One region of the Nocardia terpenica genome, then DNA from elsewhere that is predicted to be linked to it. Evidence: riboswitches for the same ligand, from Rfam matches in the RefSeq annotation. Region 1 holds a riboswitch; each other region holds the start of a gene.
What was found. A riboswitch is a leader RNA that binds a small molecule or an ion and turns the genes downstream of it on or off. The one in region 1 is predicted to bind S-adenosylmethionine.
Positions count from the first base shown of each region.

Region 2: another riboswitch for S-adenosylmethionine. It lies ahead of HPY32_RS00020 (bifunctional o-acetylhomoserine/o-acetylserine sulfhydrylase); the one in region 1 lies ahead of HPY32_RS15830 (amino acid ABC transporter permease).
Region 3: another riboswitch for S-adenosylmethionine. It lies ahead of HPY32_RS15110 (aminotransferase class V-fold PLP-dependent enzyme); the one in region 1 lies ahead of HPY32_RS15830 (amino acid ABC transporter permease).

Region 1 is NZ_JABMCZ010000002.1:952,762-957,887, reverse strand. It holds gene HPY32_RS15855 (NADPH-dependent FMN reductase) at 1-203, shown strand, start outside; gene HPY32_RS15850 (flavin reductase family protein) at 196-714, shown strand; gene HPY32_RS15845 (hypothetical protein) at 701-856, shown strand; gene HPY32_RS15840 (hypothetical protein) at 866-1,507, opposite strand; gene HPY32_RS15835 (SDR family oxidoreductase) at 1,634-2,497, opposite strand; SAM riboswitch class I at 2,675-2,766, shown strand; gene HPY32_RS15830 (amino acid ABC transporter permease) at 2,778-3,728, shown strand; gene HPY32_RS15825 (amino acid ABC transporter ATP-binding protein) at 3,725-4,489, shown strand; gene HPY32_RS15820 (GNAT family N-acetyltransferase) at 4,538-5,056, shown strand; gene HPY32_RS15815 (LLM class flavin-dependent oxidoreductase) at 5,053-5,126, shown strand, end outside.
Region 2 is NZ_JABMCZ010000001.1:773-5,898, forward strand. It holds gene metX (homoserine O-acetyltransferase MetX) at 1-1,151, opposite strand, end outside; gene HPY32_RS00020 (bifunctional o-acetylhomoserine/o-acetylserine sulfhydrylase) at 1,148-2,482, opposite strand; SAM riboswitch class IV at 2,577-2,687, opposite strand; gene HPY32_RS00025 (NADP-dependent isocitrate dehydrogenase) at 3,411-4,628, shown strand.
Region 3 is NZ_JABMCZ010000002.1:795,537-800,662, forward strand. It holds gene HPY32_RS15095 (2-oxo-4-hydroxy-4-carboxy-5-ureidoimidazoline decarboxylase) at 1-71, shown strand, start outside; gene HPY32_RS15100 (YbaK/EbsC family protein) at 124-597, shown strand; gene HPY32_RS15105 (flavin reductase family protein) at 745-1,209, shown strand; SAM riboswitch class IV at 1,312-1,425, shown strand; gene HPY32_RS15110 (aminotransferase class V-fold PLP-dependent enzyme) at 1,474-2,793, shown strand; gene HPY32_RS15115 (hypothetical protein) at 2,816-3,004, opposite strand; gene HPY32_RS15120 (DUF2752 domain-containing protein) at 3,059-3,505, opposite strand; gene HPY32_RS15125 (glyoxalase superfamily protein) at 3,545-3,922, opposite strand; gene HPY32_RS15130 (SDR family oxidoreductase) at 4,004-4,792, shown strand; gene HPY32_RS15135 (NAD(P)H-dependent amine dehydrogenase family protein) at 4,806-5,126, shown strand, end outside.

The DNA.
Region 1 (5,126 bases):
TGCTCGGCGCGGGCCCCGCCCACGCGCTGGCCCCGGACCTGCTGCTGAAGCCGGTTCTGGTGGAACTGGGCGCCACCACTCCCGCTCCCGGGCTGTACCTGTCGGATCGGACCTTCGCCGAGGACGGCGTCATCGATCGCTACGCCGATCGCTGGGGTCCGGTGGTGCGGGCGCTATCCCCGGGGGTGGTGAATCATGGCTGAGCTCACCGAGATTCCCGCCGACGGGGACGGGCTGCGGCGCGCCTTCGCCTGCTTCCCCAGCGGAGTGGTCGCGGTGTGCGCCGACATCGGCGGCACGCCACACGGTTTGGCGGTGAGCACCTTCGTGCCCGTCTCGCTGGATCCGCCGCTGGTGTCGTTCTGCGTGCAGAACAGTTCCTCGACCTGGCCGCGCCTGGCGCGCGCCAGCCATCTGGGACTGAGCCTGCTCGGCATCGACCAGCAGGCCGCGGCCCGCTCGCTGAGCTCACGCAACGGCGATCGGTTCAGCGGCCTGCGCCTGCATCGCGGCGCGGGGCACGCGGTCTTCGTCGACGGGGCGTCCGCGTGGATCGAGGGCACGGTGCAGACCCAGGTTCCCGCCGGGGATCACCACGTGGTGCTGCTACGCATCCATCGGCTGGCCACCCGGGCCGATATCGACCCACTGGTGTTCCACGACAGCCGATTCCGCCGATTGCATGTCGAGGAGGTGCTGCATGCCGGTCGATAACCCCCTGTCCCGGCTCACGGGCTGGGCACGCACCTGGGTCGAGAGGCACAGCGTCGTCCCCGGGGACGAGGTCGAGCCGGGGCCCTGGTCGTGGGTGAATCCGAGCTGGCTGCCCGCCGTGCTGGGCACCGCGCAGCTGTGACGAGCGCCGTCACGCCACGTGTGAGGGCCGGAAGCATAATCGGCGGCGGCGTCCCGCGTTCGGCATGGTGTGCGTGACGACGGCCGTCGCCAGCCCGCGCGGGTCGATATCGTGGCGCCGCATGTCCTGGCCGAGCGCGTCGAGGTGGATGAGGGTGTGCCGGAGCAGTGCGGAACCCACGTCCGTGGATTCGACGCACGCCTCGTAGTACGCCTGCGCCGCGCGCGGGTCCTCGGTCAGCGCGGCCAGCGCGCCCAGCCGCACGCGCTGGGTCAGGCCCTCCCACAGCTGCGCGTCCTCCGCGGTTCGCAGCGTGCGCCAGCCGCCGCGATAGTCCAGATCGCGAATGATGTCGTCGGCCGATTTCCCCAACCGGGTCTCGCACACCACCGCCCACAGCGCGCACAACCAGCTCATCGCGCGCAGGCTGTCGACTGCCTCCCAGCGCACCGCCAGATCGGCCTCGGCCTCGGCGTGGGTGGTGCGGTTCGACCAGCGGAACACCAGCGACTCGATCTCCAGCAGCAGGTCACCGGGGAGGTCGGCGTCGTCGGGCCGCACGATCTGCACGGCCCGTCCCGACCTCAGATCCCGCAACTCGACCATGTCCGACTCGCCCGTCGGCACCCAGCGGTACAGTTCCCTGCTCATCAGCGGCGGCCCCCAGATCGGCGCGGCGGCACGGGACCTCCGAGGAGAGGCCCCCTCGGATTGAGCCACGAATTCCGCGAAAAATCCACCGCCATGCCGCACGGGCGCGCCGCGCGGGCGAAAACCTCAGCGCGGCACCGAACTCCGCCGCGGACCGGTGAGCAGCCTGCCGAATTCCCGGTTCGCCAGCCGCATGGCGGTCTCGTACGGCCAGGCGAACTTGCGGGACAGCCAGTAGGCCAGCCGGATGTCGGCGGAGGTGTACACCAGAAATCGGTTGTGCGCGATGCCGTCCAGGATGCGCTCGGCGACCCGCTCCGGCGGCACCGCGTGGCCCTCGAACCGCCGCGCCAGCCGCTGCGCGCGGGGGTCGTCGCGATCGATGCCGACGATCTCCACGGTCCGCATCAGCGGCGTGCGCACCGCGCCCGGCACCACCAGGCTCACCCCGATGCCGTGCCGCTCCAGGTCGAAGCGCAGCACCTCCGAGACCCCGCGCAGGCCGAACTTGCTGGCGCTGTAGGCGGCATGCCACGGCAGCGCCAGCAGCCCGGCCGCCGAGGAGACGTTGACCAGGTGGCCGCCGCGCCCGGCGCGCACCATGGGCGGCACGAAGTTCTCGATGATGTGGATCGGGCCCATCAGATTGACCTCGATCATCGACCGCCAGTGCCGATGCTCGAGATTCTCCACCGTGCCCCAGGCGGAGATGCCCGCGATATTCATGACCACGTCGACGCTGCCGTGTTCGGCGTGGATCCGGCCCGCCCACGCGGTGACCGCGTCGTAGTCGGTGATGTCGAGCGCGGGGGCGTCGAGCACCTCGCCGCCCGCGTCGCGAATCAGCGTCACGGTCTCGGCCAGCCCGTCGGCCGCGATATCGGTGAGCACCAGCCGCGCACCGGCGCGCGCCGCGGCCCGGGCGGTGGCCCGGCCGATGCCGCTGGCCGCACCGGTGATCAGGCAGGTCCGGCCGCTCAGATCCTTCATGTCGCTCTCCTCGGCCCGCATGGGGAAACGGCGCTGTTCACACTAGGGTATTGCGAACACTGTTGTACACAGGGACGGCGTTCCCGCTTCCCCGTGCGGGAAAACCCGCTGCCAACAATTGAATTCACGATGATCGTGAGTGCAGACACCGGGTCGAGCCTGCCTTACCGTCGATAACACCCATCCAGAGCGGTTGAGAGACCTGGCTCCCCGAGACCGCAGCAACCCCCGGCCACCGGAGCGGGTGCTACCGCCAGGACCGATGGAGGATCGCAATTCCATGAGTACTCTGGCCGCAGTCGAGCCCGCCGATACCCCCGCGGCGTCGGCGGCCGACGACGATGCGCTGCCCGTCGCCCGAACCTGGCACCCCTGGCGCTGGCTCGCCGCGGCGATCGCGCTGGTGCTGGTGGGCCAGTTCGTCCACGGACTGGTCACCAATCCGGGCTGGGACTGGCCGACGTTCGCCCGCTACTTCACCGCCGCCTCGGTGCTGTCGGCACTGAAGATCACGGTGGAGCTGACCTTCTGGGGCACGCTGTTCGGGTTCCTGCTCGGCATCTGGCTCGCCGTCGCGCGATTGTCGAAAATTCCGGTGCTGCAAGTGATCTCGTGGGCCTACGTGTGGGCCTTCCGGTCGATTCCGCTGATCGTGCAGCTGCTGTTCTGGTTCAATATCGCCTACCTGTACAAGCGGCTGTCGCTCGGAATCCCGTTCGGCCCCGCCTTTCTCACCTTCGACGTGAACGGGGTGATCAGCGGGTTCACCGCCGCGGTCATCGGTCTGGCGCTGCATCAGGCGGCGTATTCGGCCGAGATCATCCGGGCCGGGATCATCTCGGTGGATCCGGGGCAGCTGGAGGCGGCCAAGTCGCTGGGGCTGCCGTGGCGGCGGCAGTTCTTCACCATCGTGGCGCCGCAGGCGATGCGGGGCATCCTGCCCAATGCCGCCAACGAGGTGATCAGCCTGTTCAAGGGCACCTCCATCGTGTCGGTGATGGCCATCGCCGAGCTGTTCTACCAGGTGCAGGTGATCTTCGGCCGCAACGGCCGGGTGGTGCCGCTGCTGATGGTGGCGACGGTCTGGTACATCGTGCTGACCTCGGTGCTGACCGTCGCCCAGTACTACATCGAACGGCACTTCGCCAAGGGCGGCTCCCGGGAGCTGCCGCCGACGCCGCTGCAGCGGGTGCGGGGCAAGATCGCCGAGATCACGGGGGAGCGCGGATGAGTGAGTATGCGGTCGAATTACGCGGGGTGCGTAAGCATTTCGGATCGCACGAGGTGTTGCGCGGCATCGACCTGGCGGTGCGGCCGGGCGAGGTGACGGTGATCCTGGGCCCGTCCGGATCGGGCAAGTCCACCCTGCTGCGGACCATCAATCACCTGGAGAAGGTCGACGCCGGAACGGTGCGGGTGGGTGGCGAACTCGTCGGCTATCGCCGCCGCGGCGCGAAGCTGCACGAGCTGAGCGAGCGCGAGATCCTGCGGCAGCGATCCCGAATCGGGTTCGTATTCCAGAACTTTCATCTGTTCCCGCACCTGACGGTACTGGAAAATGTTGCGCTGGCGCCGGTGTCGGCGCAGGGCCGCCCGCGCGCGGAGGTCGAGGCCGAGGCGGTGCGGCTGCTGGAGCGAGTCGGCCTGGCCGACAAGGCGAATCAGTATCCGCGCCGATTGTCCGGCGGGCAGCAGCAGCGGGTGGCGATCGCGCGGGCGTTGGCGCTGCGGCCCGGGGTGGTGCTGTTCGACGAGCCCACCTCGGCACTGGATCCGGAGCTGGTGGGCGAGGTGCTGGACGTGATCCGCGCGCTCGCCCGCGAGGGAGCCACGCTGGTCATCGTCACGCACGAGATCGGATTCGCCCGCGAGGTGGCCGACACGGTGGTGCTCATGGACGAGGGCCGCATCGTCGAACAGGGTCCGCCCGCACAGGTGCTCGACGATCCGTCGCACCCGCGCACCCGGGCCTTCCTCTCCCACGTTCTCTGAGCCGACCGGGGGGTCGATTCGTCGCGCTCCCGGTGGAAAAGGATTCCAATGACTGGACGACCGCGCGGATTCGCGCCGGCGCGCACCGTACATCAGGTCGCGCAGGACGACCCGCTCGCCGCACCGCTGCTGGCCGAGTTGGCCATCGAGTACAGCTCCCGCTACGGCGGATCGGCCGGGGAACAGCACCGGGAACTGCTGGGCTATCCGGCCGCCGAATTCGCCCCGCCCGACGGCGCGCTGCTGGTGGTGGTCGAGGCGGGAGAACCGGTGGCGGGCGGCGCCTTTCGCCGACTCGACGCCGAAACCGCGGAGCTGAAACGGATCTGGACCGCGCGCGAGCACCGGCGGCGCGGGCTGGGCCGGTTCGTCCTGGAGCAGTTGGAGGCCGAGATCGGGCGTCGCGGCTACCGGCGCATCTATCTGACCACCGGGCCCCGGCAGCCGGAGGCGGTCGGGCTCTACCGCGCCGCGGGATATACGGCGCTGGAACGCAATGTGTTCAAGGACGGCAACCGGCTGCATCCGTTCGAGAAGTACCTGCCGGAGAGGGTGTCCGTCGCGTGAAGTTCCTGCTGCTGACCCTGATCACCCATCAGCCCGATCCGGTCACCGGGGCGAGCGAGACACCGGCGCA
Region 2 (5,126 bases), on a different contig from region 1:
CGGCGCGCCGTTCGCGCCAGGTCCATCGTCTCGCCCAGCAGCTTGCCGACCGCCTCGGTTTCGGTGAGGAATCCGTCGTGCCCGTCGCGGGAGCGCACGACCTCGAGGCCCTTGCAGCCGGGCAGCAGATCGGCCAGCTCCTGCTGGGTACGCAGCGGATACAGCCGATCAGAGTCGACGCCGCCGACGATGCACGGCACCGGCGTCGCCGCCAGTGCCGCCGCCACGCCGCCGCGGCCGCGGCCGATGTCGTGCCGGTTCATGGCCTCGGTCAGCAGCACGTAGGTGGCCGGGTCGAAGCGCGCGACCAGCTTCTCGGCCTGGTACTCCAGGTAGCTCTGCACCGCGTAACGTCCACCGTTCCAAGGGTTCTCCGCGCCCTGGGCGTTGTTCTCGAAACGATGGTCGAGCTCGAACTCGGTGCGGTAGGTCAGGTGCGCGATGCGCCGGGCGATGCCCATGCCGGTCGCCGGGGTCCGGCCGGTGCCGTGATAGTCGCCGCCCTGCCAGTCCGGGTCGGCCTTGATCGCGGCGATCTGCGTGGTCTGGGTGCCGATCTGATCGGCGGTGGCCCGCGCGCCGACGGCCAGTACCAGCGCGGCGTCCATCCGGTCCGGATGGCCGACGATCCATTCCAGCACGCGCATGCCACCCATCGAGCCGCCCACCACGGCGGCCAGCCGGTCGATGCCCAGCAGGTCGAACAGCCGCACCTCGGCGTTCACCTGGTCGCGGATGGAGATCTCGGGAAACCGTGCGCCCCAAGGCTTTCCGTCCGGTGCGAGGGACGCCGGGCCGGTGCTGCCCTTGCAGCCGCCCAGCACGTTGGTGGCGATCACGCACCACTCGTCGGTGTCGAGCGGGGCGCCCGGCCCCACGATGCCGTCCCACCAGCCCGGCAGCGGGTGCAGTTCGTCGGGCGCGCCGACCACGTGCGAATCGCCGGTCAGTGCGTGCTCGACCAGCACGATGTTGTCCAGCTCGGGCGACAGCTCGCCCCAGCGCTGCATGGCCAGCGAGACGTCGGGCAGCACCGCGCCGTTCTCGAGCCGGAGGTCGCCGATGCCGATGGTGTCGAGCCGCCCGTTCGGCGGCGGCAGCAGCGTGGCCGCCGCCGAACGGGAGGTGCTCGATTCGATACTCACTGTCAACGTGCCGCCGCCGCCAGTCCGGCGCGCAGATCGGCCAGGAGGTCGTCGATGCCCTCGATGCCGACGGCCAGGCGGACCAGGCCGGGAGTCACGCCGGAGGCCAGCTGCTCCTCGGGGGTCAGCTGCGAATGCGTGGTCGAGGCCGGGTGGATGACGAGGGAACGCACATCCCCGATGTTAGCCACATGGCTGTGGAGCACTAACGCGTCCACGAACTTCTTGCCCGCGTCCACGCCGCCTGCCAGCTCGAACGACACGATCGCGCTCACGCCCCGGGGCGCCAGCCGCTTGCCGCGCTCGTACCACGGCGAGGTCGGCAGACCGGCGTAGTAGACGGTCTCGACGCCCGGCTGCTCGCTGAGGAACTCGGCGACCTGCTGTGCATTGGACACGTGCCGCTCGACCCGCAGGCTCAGCGTCTCCAGCCCCTGGCTGATCAGCCACGCGTTGAACGGCGAGACCGCCGCGCCCAGATCGCGCAGCAGCTGCACCCGCGCCTTGAGCGCATAGGCAGGTGCACCGAGCTCGGCGAACACCACGCCGTGGTAGCTCGGATCCGGCACGGTGAAGCCCGGATACCGCGACTGTCCGCTCGCATCCCGCACGGTCCAGTCGAAGGTGCCGCCGTCCACGATCACCCCGGCGATGGCCGACCCGTGCCCGCCGAGGTACTTGGTGGCCGAGTGCACCACGATGTCCGCGCCGTGGCGCAGCGGCTGGATGAGATATGGCGTGGCCGCGGTGTTGTCGACGATCAGCGGCAGCCCGGCCGAATGCCCGACCTCGGCGATGCCCGGAATGTCGAGGATGGAGCTGCTCGGGTTGGCGATGGTCTCGCCGTAGAGCGCCTTGGTGTTGGGCCGGATCGCGGCCTTCCACTGCTCCAGATCGTCGGGATCGTCGACGAAGCCGACCTCGATGCCCAGCTTGGGCAGCGTGTAGTGGAACAGGTTGTAGGTGCCGCCGTACAGGTGCGGGCTGGACACGATGTGATCGCCCGCTGCCGCCAGATTGAGGATGGCCAGCGTCTCCGCGGCCTGCCCGGACGCCAGCAGCAGCGCCGCGACGCCGCCCTCCAGCGCGGCGATGCGCTGCTCCACCACGTCCTGGGTGGGGTTCATGATGCGCGTGTAGATATTGCCCGGCTCGGCGAGGCCGAACAGTGCCGCGGCGTGATCGGTGTCGCGGAAGGCATAGGAGGTGGTCTGATAGATCGGCAGCGCCCGGGCGCTGGTGCTGCCGTCGGGGGTCTGGCCCGCGTGGATCTGCTTGGTGTCGAAGCTCCACTCCGCCGGATCGAGGGCGGGTGTGGACGCGGTCGAGTCAGTCATGGGGGTACTCCGGGAGCGTCGCCGAGACTCGGCGTGGGGATGTTATCGGGGTTCGAAAGATGAACAGCAACAACACATGTGGATGACCTCCTGAAAGTCGCGCTTGCCCTCGGCTTTCGAGAGCCCGGTCATCACCCGGAGCACCCCACCGCAACAGGAGGGTTGCCGGCCAGCAAGCCGGGGCTTAGCGCTGGCACTCATGACCTGACGAACATGGTAACGGATGCCCCACGCACAGAGCGAGCGGTTCCCGAGCCAGCCCCCCACCCCACCCACCCGAACGCCGAAAACCGCACGGCCACACAGGAATTAGCCGCAGCCGCCCGGAAGCCCGGTGCAACCTCCCACCCCGATCCGCATTGCACTCCCGCTCAGCTGGCCCAAACGACATCGGGTTCCACTAGGGTCGCCAAGCGATATCCCACCCCTGCCCTGGTACCCAGCGGTATCGCGCTCCCTACTAGGTGGCGAGTGCGTTGCCGACCGCAGCTCGGTCGGTCCGCCGTCGGCCCCTGCGCAATCGGTCCGGCTTGCGGGCGGACAGCTGGGCAGCCGATGCGTTGCCGAATGCCCTTCGGTGGGTCGGCGATCAAGGTCTGCGTGAGCCCGTCGACTATGTCGAGCACCTGGTCGTGGCTGTCTGGTTGCTCACACCCCGATCGCGGTCATATGCGGAGGCGGAGGTCAGGGGCTCGGGCGGTCCGGGCGGGCTGCTATCGGCCCCCGCGCAATCGGTTCGGCCACCCCTGAACAGGACGGTGCCTGGAAGCGGGGAGAGGCGAACCAGTACGCTTGTCTTGTTTAGCACCTCGAGTCTCGCGGACAATGCGGGGCGTATACGTTGTCTGTTGAACAGCTGGGGTCCGCTCACAAGCGTGTTCGCCTGGTTGTGCAATGGGAGCACCTTCCTAGGAGGACACGAAGATCCATGTCCAAGATCAAGGTTGAAGGGACCGTCGTCGAACTCGACGGCGACGAGATGACTCGGATCATCTGGCAGTTCATCAAGGACAAGCTGATCCACCCGTACCTCGACATCGACCTCGAGTACTACGACCTGGGTATCGAATACCGGGACAAGACCGACGACCAGGTGACCGTCGACGCCGCCAACGCCATCAAGAAGCACGGCGTGGGCGTCAAATGCGCCACCATCACCCCCGACGAGGCGCGTGTCGAGGAGTTCGGCCTCAAGAAGATGTGGCGGTCGCCCAACGGCACCATCCGCAACATCCTCGGCGGCACCATCTTCCGCGCCCCGATCATCATCTCCAACGTGCCGCGCCTGGTGCCGGGCTGGACCAAGCCGATCATCATCGGCCGTCACGCCTTCGGTGACCAGTACCGCGCCACCGATTTCAAGGTGCACCAGGCGGGCACCGTCACCCTCACCTTCACCCCCGAGGACGGCAGCGAGCCGATCGTCCACGAGGTCGTGAAGGTTCCCGAGGACGGCGGCGTCGTCATGGGCATGTACAACTTCAAGAAGTCCATCGAGGACTTCGCGCGGGCGTCGATGAACTACGGCCTGCAGCAGAACTACCCGGTCTACCTCTCCACCAAGAACACGATCCTGAAGGCCTACGACGGCATGTTCAAGGACACGTTCCAGGAGATCTACGAGACCGAGTTCAAGGACCAGTTCGACGCCGCGGGCCTCACCTACGAGCACCGCCTCATCGACGACATGGTCGCCTCCGCCCTGAAGTGGGAGGGCGGCTATGTGTGGGCCTGTAAGAACTACGACGGCGACGTGCAGTCCGACACCGTGGCGCAGGGCTTCGGCTCGCTGGGCCTGATGACCTCGGTGCTGCTCACCCCGGACGGCCGGACCTGCGAGGCCGAGGCCGCGCACGGCACCGTGACCCGTCACTTCCGCCAGCACCAGGCGGGCAAGCCGACCTCCACCAACCCGATCGCCTCGATCTTCGCGTGGACCCGCGGCATCGCTCATCGCGGCAAGCTGGACAACACCCCCGAGGTCATCGGCTTCGCGCAGACCCTCGAGGACGTCGTCATCAAGACCGTCGAGAACGGCCAGATGACCAAGGACCTGGCGCTGCTGGTCGGCGGCGATCAGGGTTATCTGACCACCGAGGAATTCCTCGGTGCTCTCGACGCCAACCTGGCGCGCGAGCTGCGCTAGCGCGGCACCCCACATCGTTCCGGGTGTGCAAAGGTCGGAACGACGTGAGAGACGTCCGGGCACCCGCCCCCACCGCTCGAGGTGGTCGCGGGTGCCCGAATTGTTTTACGGATCAGTAGGATTCATCGGCCGGTCGATTCCGGCAAAAAGCGCGCCGGAATGACGGAGAAGCGCGCCGGATGACGGAGAGGCGCGCGCCGGAATGGCGGACGGTGCGCGAAGCGCCCGTGATCTCCGCGACAGCGGCCGATTTTCCGGCGCTCGTGCAGCAACTCGATTCCGGGTGAAAGTAGTTCTCCGCCAACAGTGTTCGGGTATGTGCGGGAGTGGTCCGCAGGCGGGCATCCGACCGGTGAGTGAGATCACGTTTGGTGGGGGTATCGAGGTCCCTACCTGCCGTGTTGCGCTTTAATCGTGGCCTCACCGAATGTGCCCGAAGTGGCCTACCCAGACACCGCGCCCTCCGCCGTGCTCCCGCACGGCCACCCCGACGCGCCC
Region 3 (5,126 bases), 160 kb from region 1:
AGCTGGCGCGGGTCACGCACCGGCGCATCGACCGGATGCTCGGCCCGGCCGAGGGCTACCCCGAGTATTGATCCGCCGCCGATCTTCCGGCGGGCGTCGGTGATCGCCTCTACCCTGGGTGCCATGCGCAGGTCGTTGCCTCCCGTCGCAGCCCGGGTGTCGGACACGCTCATCGCGCGCGGCCACCACGGGGTGATCGTCACCCGGTCCGAGCCCACCCACACCGCCGAGCAGGCCGCGCAGGCCCTCGGCGTCGAAGTGGGCGCGATCACCAAGTCGCTGGTCTTCCTGCTCGACGACGATCCGGTGCTGCTGCTGGTCTCCGGCGCCCACCAGGTGGATCTGGCGCGGACCGGAGAACGCTTGGAGGGCACGCTCACTCGCGCCCCGGCCGAGCTGGTGCGCGAGGTCACCGGGCAGCCGCTGGGCGGCGTGGCCCCCGTCGGGCATCCCACCAACCTGCCGATGTTCGTGGACAACGCGCTGTCCGGGCACCGCGAATTATGGGCCGCCGGCGGGCATCCCAACACGGTGTTCCGCACCTCGTTCCCGGAGCTGGTCCGCATCACGGCGGGCCTGGCCATCGACGTGGACTGACCTGCATGTTCACCGTGGACCGAGGCACGGCCCGGAATATCGGCCGCGCGCGCGACGTAGGTTAGGGCTGTGGACAGTTCACCCGACACCGGTCTGCAGGTACCCGACGATCTGAGCGGGATCACCGCGGCCCAGTACCGCGGGGCCATGCGGCACTACCCGGCCGGTGTCACCATCGTGACCCTGAATTCCGAGGCCCGGCCGGTGGGTTTCACCGCGACCTCGTTCGCCTCGCTGTCGGCGGAGCCGCCGCTGATCTCGTTCAATATCGCGCACACCTCCTCCAGCATCGATGCCATGCTGCAGGCCCGGTCGGTGGTGGTGCACTTCCTCGGCGAGCATCAGCAGCATCTGGCCCAGCGGTTCGCCCGCGCCGCCGACGAGCGCTTCGCCGACCGGTCGCTGTGGACCCCGCTGGACACCGGCGAGCCGGTGCTGCACGGCACCCCGATCTGGGTCCGGGCCACCGTGCACCAGCTCATCCCGATCGGCGACCACACCCTGGTGGTGGGCCTGGTCACCCGGGTGCACGACAACACCGGCGACGAGCCGATCGCGGCGCCGCTGCTGTACTACAACGGCAGCTATCACCGGCCCACCGGGCTGGAGTGAACCCGCCGCTAACGCAGCAGTGAACCCACGGCTATGGGGCACAGCATGTTTCGAACGGGGGGGGGTTGACAACCGCTCCCGGCATCTGACAATCTCGGCTCAGGTCATGAGTGCCAGCGTCAAGCCCCGGCTTGCTGGCCGGCAACCCTCCTCCGCGGTGGGGTGCTCCGGGTGACGACCGGGCCGTCGTCCACAAGGGCACGGCAAGCGCGGACTCCGAAACCGCACCTTGCACCGGAGTCCCTGAGCCGAAGGGATTGCGTGATGCCCGCCGTTCTCGACCAGACCTGTACCGCCCTCGCCCGCGTCTCCGGATGCGATCTGCGAGTTCCGTTGGTACAGGGGGGAACCCGCACCTACGCCAATTTCGACTACGCCGCCAGCGCCCCCGCCCTGGCCCAGGTCACCGACCGGGTGACCGAACTGCTCCCGCTCTACGCCAGCGTCCACCGCGGCGCCGGATACGCCTCCCGCGTCTCCACCGAGTGCTACGAAGCCGCCCGCGGCTCGGTGACGCGCCTGCTCAACGCCGCCGACGACCAGGTCGTGGTGTTCACCCGCAACACCACCGATTCGCTGAATCTGCTGGCGGGCTGCGTGCCCGGCGACACCGTGGTCCTCGACATCGAACATCACGCCAACCTGCTGCCCTGGACCCGGCACGGCCGCCGGGTGGTGCCCGCCGCCGACACCGTGGAGGAGACCATCCGCCGCCTCGTCGCCGAGCTGTGCGCCAAACCCGCTGCGCTGCTGGCGATCACCGGGGCCTCCAACGTCACCGGCGAGGTGCTGCCGCTGCAGCGGCTGGCCGCCGTCGCGCACCAGTGCGGGGCCCGCATCCTGGTCGACGCCGCGCAGTTGGCCCCGCACCGGCGAATCGACCTGCAGGCCACCGGAATCGACTATCTGGCGTTCTCCGGGCACAAGCTGTACGCGCCGTTCGGAGCCGGGGTACTGGTGGGCCGCCGCGACTGGCTCGACGCCGCGGCCCCGTACCTGGCGGGCGGCGGCGCGGTCACCGAGGTCACCACCACCGGCGCGCAGTGGGCGCCCGCCCCGCAGCGCCACGAGGCCGGTTCCCCGAACGTGCTCGGTGTCGCCGCCCTCGCCGCGGCCTGCGACACCCTGGCCGCCCTCGACCCGCAGGCCGTCGCCGACCACGAGCGCACCCTCGCCGACCGCCTGCGCTCCGGCCTGAAAACCGTTGCGGGCGTGCGTTTCCTGCAGATCTGGCCGGACAGCCCCGACAGCGTCGGCATCGTCGCCTTCACCGTGGATGGCTTCGAGCCCGGCCGCGTCGCCGCCTACCTCTCCGCCGAGCACGCCATCGGCGTCCGCGACGGCCGCTTCTGCGCCCACCCCCTCCTCGCCAAACTCGGCATCCCCGCCGCCCTCCGCGCCAGCATCGGCCTGGGCACCACTCCCACCGACATAGACCGCCTCATCGCCGCCCTCACAACCCTCACCACCCAGGGCCCCACCTGGAACTACACCACCACCAACGGCCAGTGGAACCCCACCCCCGAAACCCGCCCCGGCCTCACCACCACCCCCACCCCCGGCGCAGCCCCCTGCACCTTCTAACCCCAAGCCCATCACCCACCCCTCACGGCATCAAATACCGCGCCGCCAGCTCCTCCACCAACGGATCGTCCTCCCCCACCGCATCGAGCGCGTCCAGATCGGCCTCCACCGACACCTGCCGCGTGTCGTCCTGCTCGGGGTCGGGGATGCCGTCCTCCAGGAGCTGGCGGAGCAGCTTCTCGCGCACGCGTGCCTTCAGTGAATCGGCCATGTCGTCAGCATGCCCAGTGCGGCAGTGGAATTCGCCGCACCACGCCGGGCGGGATCACACCGGCGCGAGCCACGTGCCCCAGGGCGTATTGCGCAGCACGGTGAATGCGGTCAGCACCGCGACGATTATCCACAGGGACCCCCAGCTCATGGCGAACGGGAACGGATTCGGCGGCAGGCCGCGCCACCGGCGCAGCGCCCAGCGGCCCCAGACCACCGCGAAGCCCACCAGCAGCGGCAGCACCAGCACATTGCTGTGCACGGCGTCGAGAAGCCGCCCGTCGGTGAGGTTGTGCACGGCCCGCAATCCGCCGCACCCCGGGCACCACAGTCCGGTCAGCGCATAGAACGGGCAGATCCCGTACGACCCCTGCACATGCGGATCCCGCACATGCAGCAGCGCGATCGAGCCCGCCGCGGCACCGCCGACGAGCAGCGGGACTGCGAGGGTGCGCCAACCGCTGCGGGTCGGCCCGGCGGGCAGGGCATGCGCGGTATCCACGATGTTCACGGTAGCGACGAACGACCGTGGCCCGCCAGGTCAGTCGGGCTGGGCGAACCGCAGCGTATTACCGAACGGGTCGATGACCTCGAATCCCGGCCCGCCCGGCCCGTCCTCCGGCGCGCCCGGCCGCGCGAATCCGTACTGCTTCGAAGCCAATTCCGCATGCAGGGCGCCGATATCGTCCACAGCGATCCACAGCGTGGTGCCGGGGGTGCCGTCACCGTGGTGCTCGCTCAGGTGCAGCGTCGCCGCCGCCCGGGACACCTGCGCGTACAGCGGCAGCCCGGGCTCGAAACGATGCTCCCAGTCGACGGTGAATCCCAGGTAGTCACGGTAGAACTCGTACGCCTTGGCGACGTCGAAGATGCGCAGGATCGGAACGGGCGTGGACAAATTCGAAGATTCGGCTGCCATACCCCGATGCTAGCCCCGCCCCTTGACAGACTAGAACTTGTTCTAAACACTGCTTGTGATCGCCGTCACTGGGAGGTACCGATGATCCTGGACCGCTTCCGACTCGACGGCCGGGTGGCCGTGGTGACCGGTGCCGGACGCGGCATCGGCGCGGCGACCGCGCTGGCCCTGGCCGAGGGGGGCGCCGATGTCGTCATCGCCGCCCGCACCGCGACCCAGCTCGACGAGGTCGCCGAGAAGGTGCGCGCGCTGGGTCGGCGGGCGATCACCGTCCCCTGCGACCTGTCGGACCTGTCCGCGGTGGCGGCGCCGGCCGAGACCGCGGCCGCCGAACTGGGCCGCCTCGACATCGTCGTCAACAATGTCGGCGGCACCATGCCGAACACCTTCCTGACCACGACGCCGGAATTCCTCGAGGAGGCGTTCCGGTTCAATGTGTCCACCGCGCACACGCTCACCCGGGCCGCGGTCCCGCATCTGCTGGCGGCAGGCGGCGGGTCGGTGGTCAATATCTCCTCGATGATGGGCCGCTCCCCCGGCCGCGGTTTCCTCGCCTACGGCACCGCCAAAGCCGCACTCGCGCACTGGACCCGGCTGGCCGCCACCGATCTGGCCCCGCGCATCCGGGTCAATGCGATCGCGGTCGGCTCGGTGCTCACCTCGGCGCTGGAGGTGGTGGCGCAGCAGCCGGAGATCAAGCAGCGCATGGAGGCGGCGACGCCGCTGCGCCGGCTGGGCGAGCCGTGGGAGATCGCGGCCGGCATCGTCTACCTGTGCGCACCGGCGGGCGGCTACCTGACCGGCAAGGTGCTCGAAATCGACGGCGGCATCGAACATCCCAATCTCGAACTCGGTCTTCCCGATCTGTAGCAGGAGCTTTCGCATGACCTATCGCGTGGTGCAGTGGAGTACCGGCAATGTCGGGCGGCGCGCGCTGCGGACGATCATCGCCCGGCCGGATCTCGAGCTGGTCGGCGTGTGGGTGTCCGGTCCGGCCAAGGCCGGGCGCGACGCCGGAGCACTGGCGGGCCTGGATCGCGAAATCGGCGTCGCCGCAACGACGGACGCGCAGGCGCTGCTGGAGCTGCGGCCGGACTGCGTCGTCTACACCGCCATGGCCGACGACCGGCTGGGCGAGGCGGTGGAGGATCTGAAGCGTTTCCTGCGCGCGGGCATCAATGTGGTGTCCAGCAGCCCCGTCTTC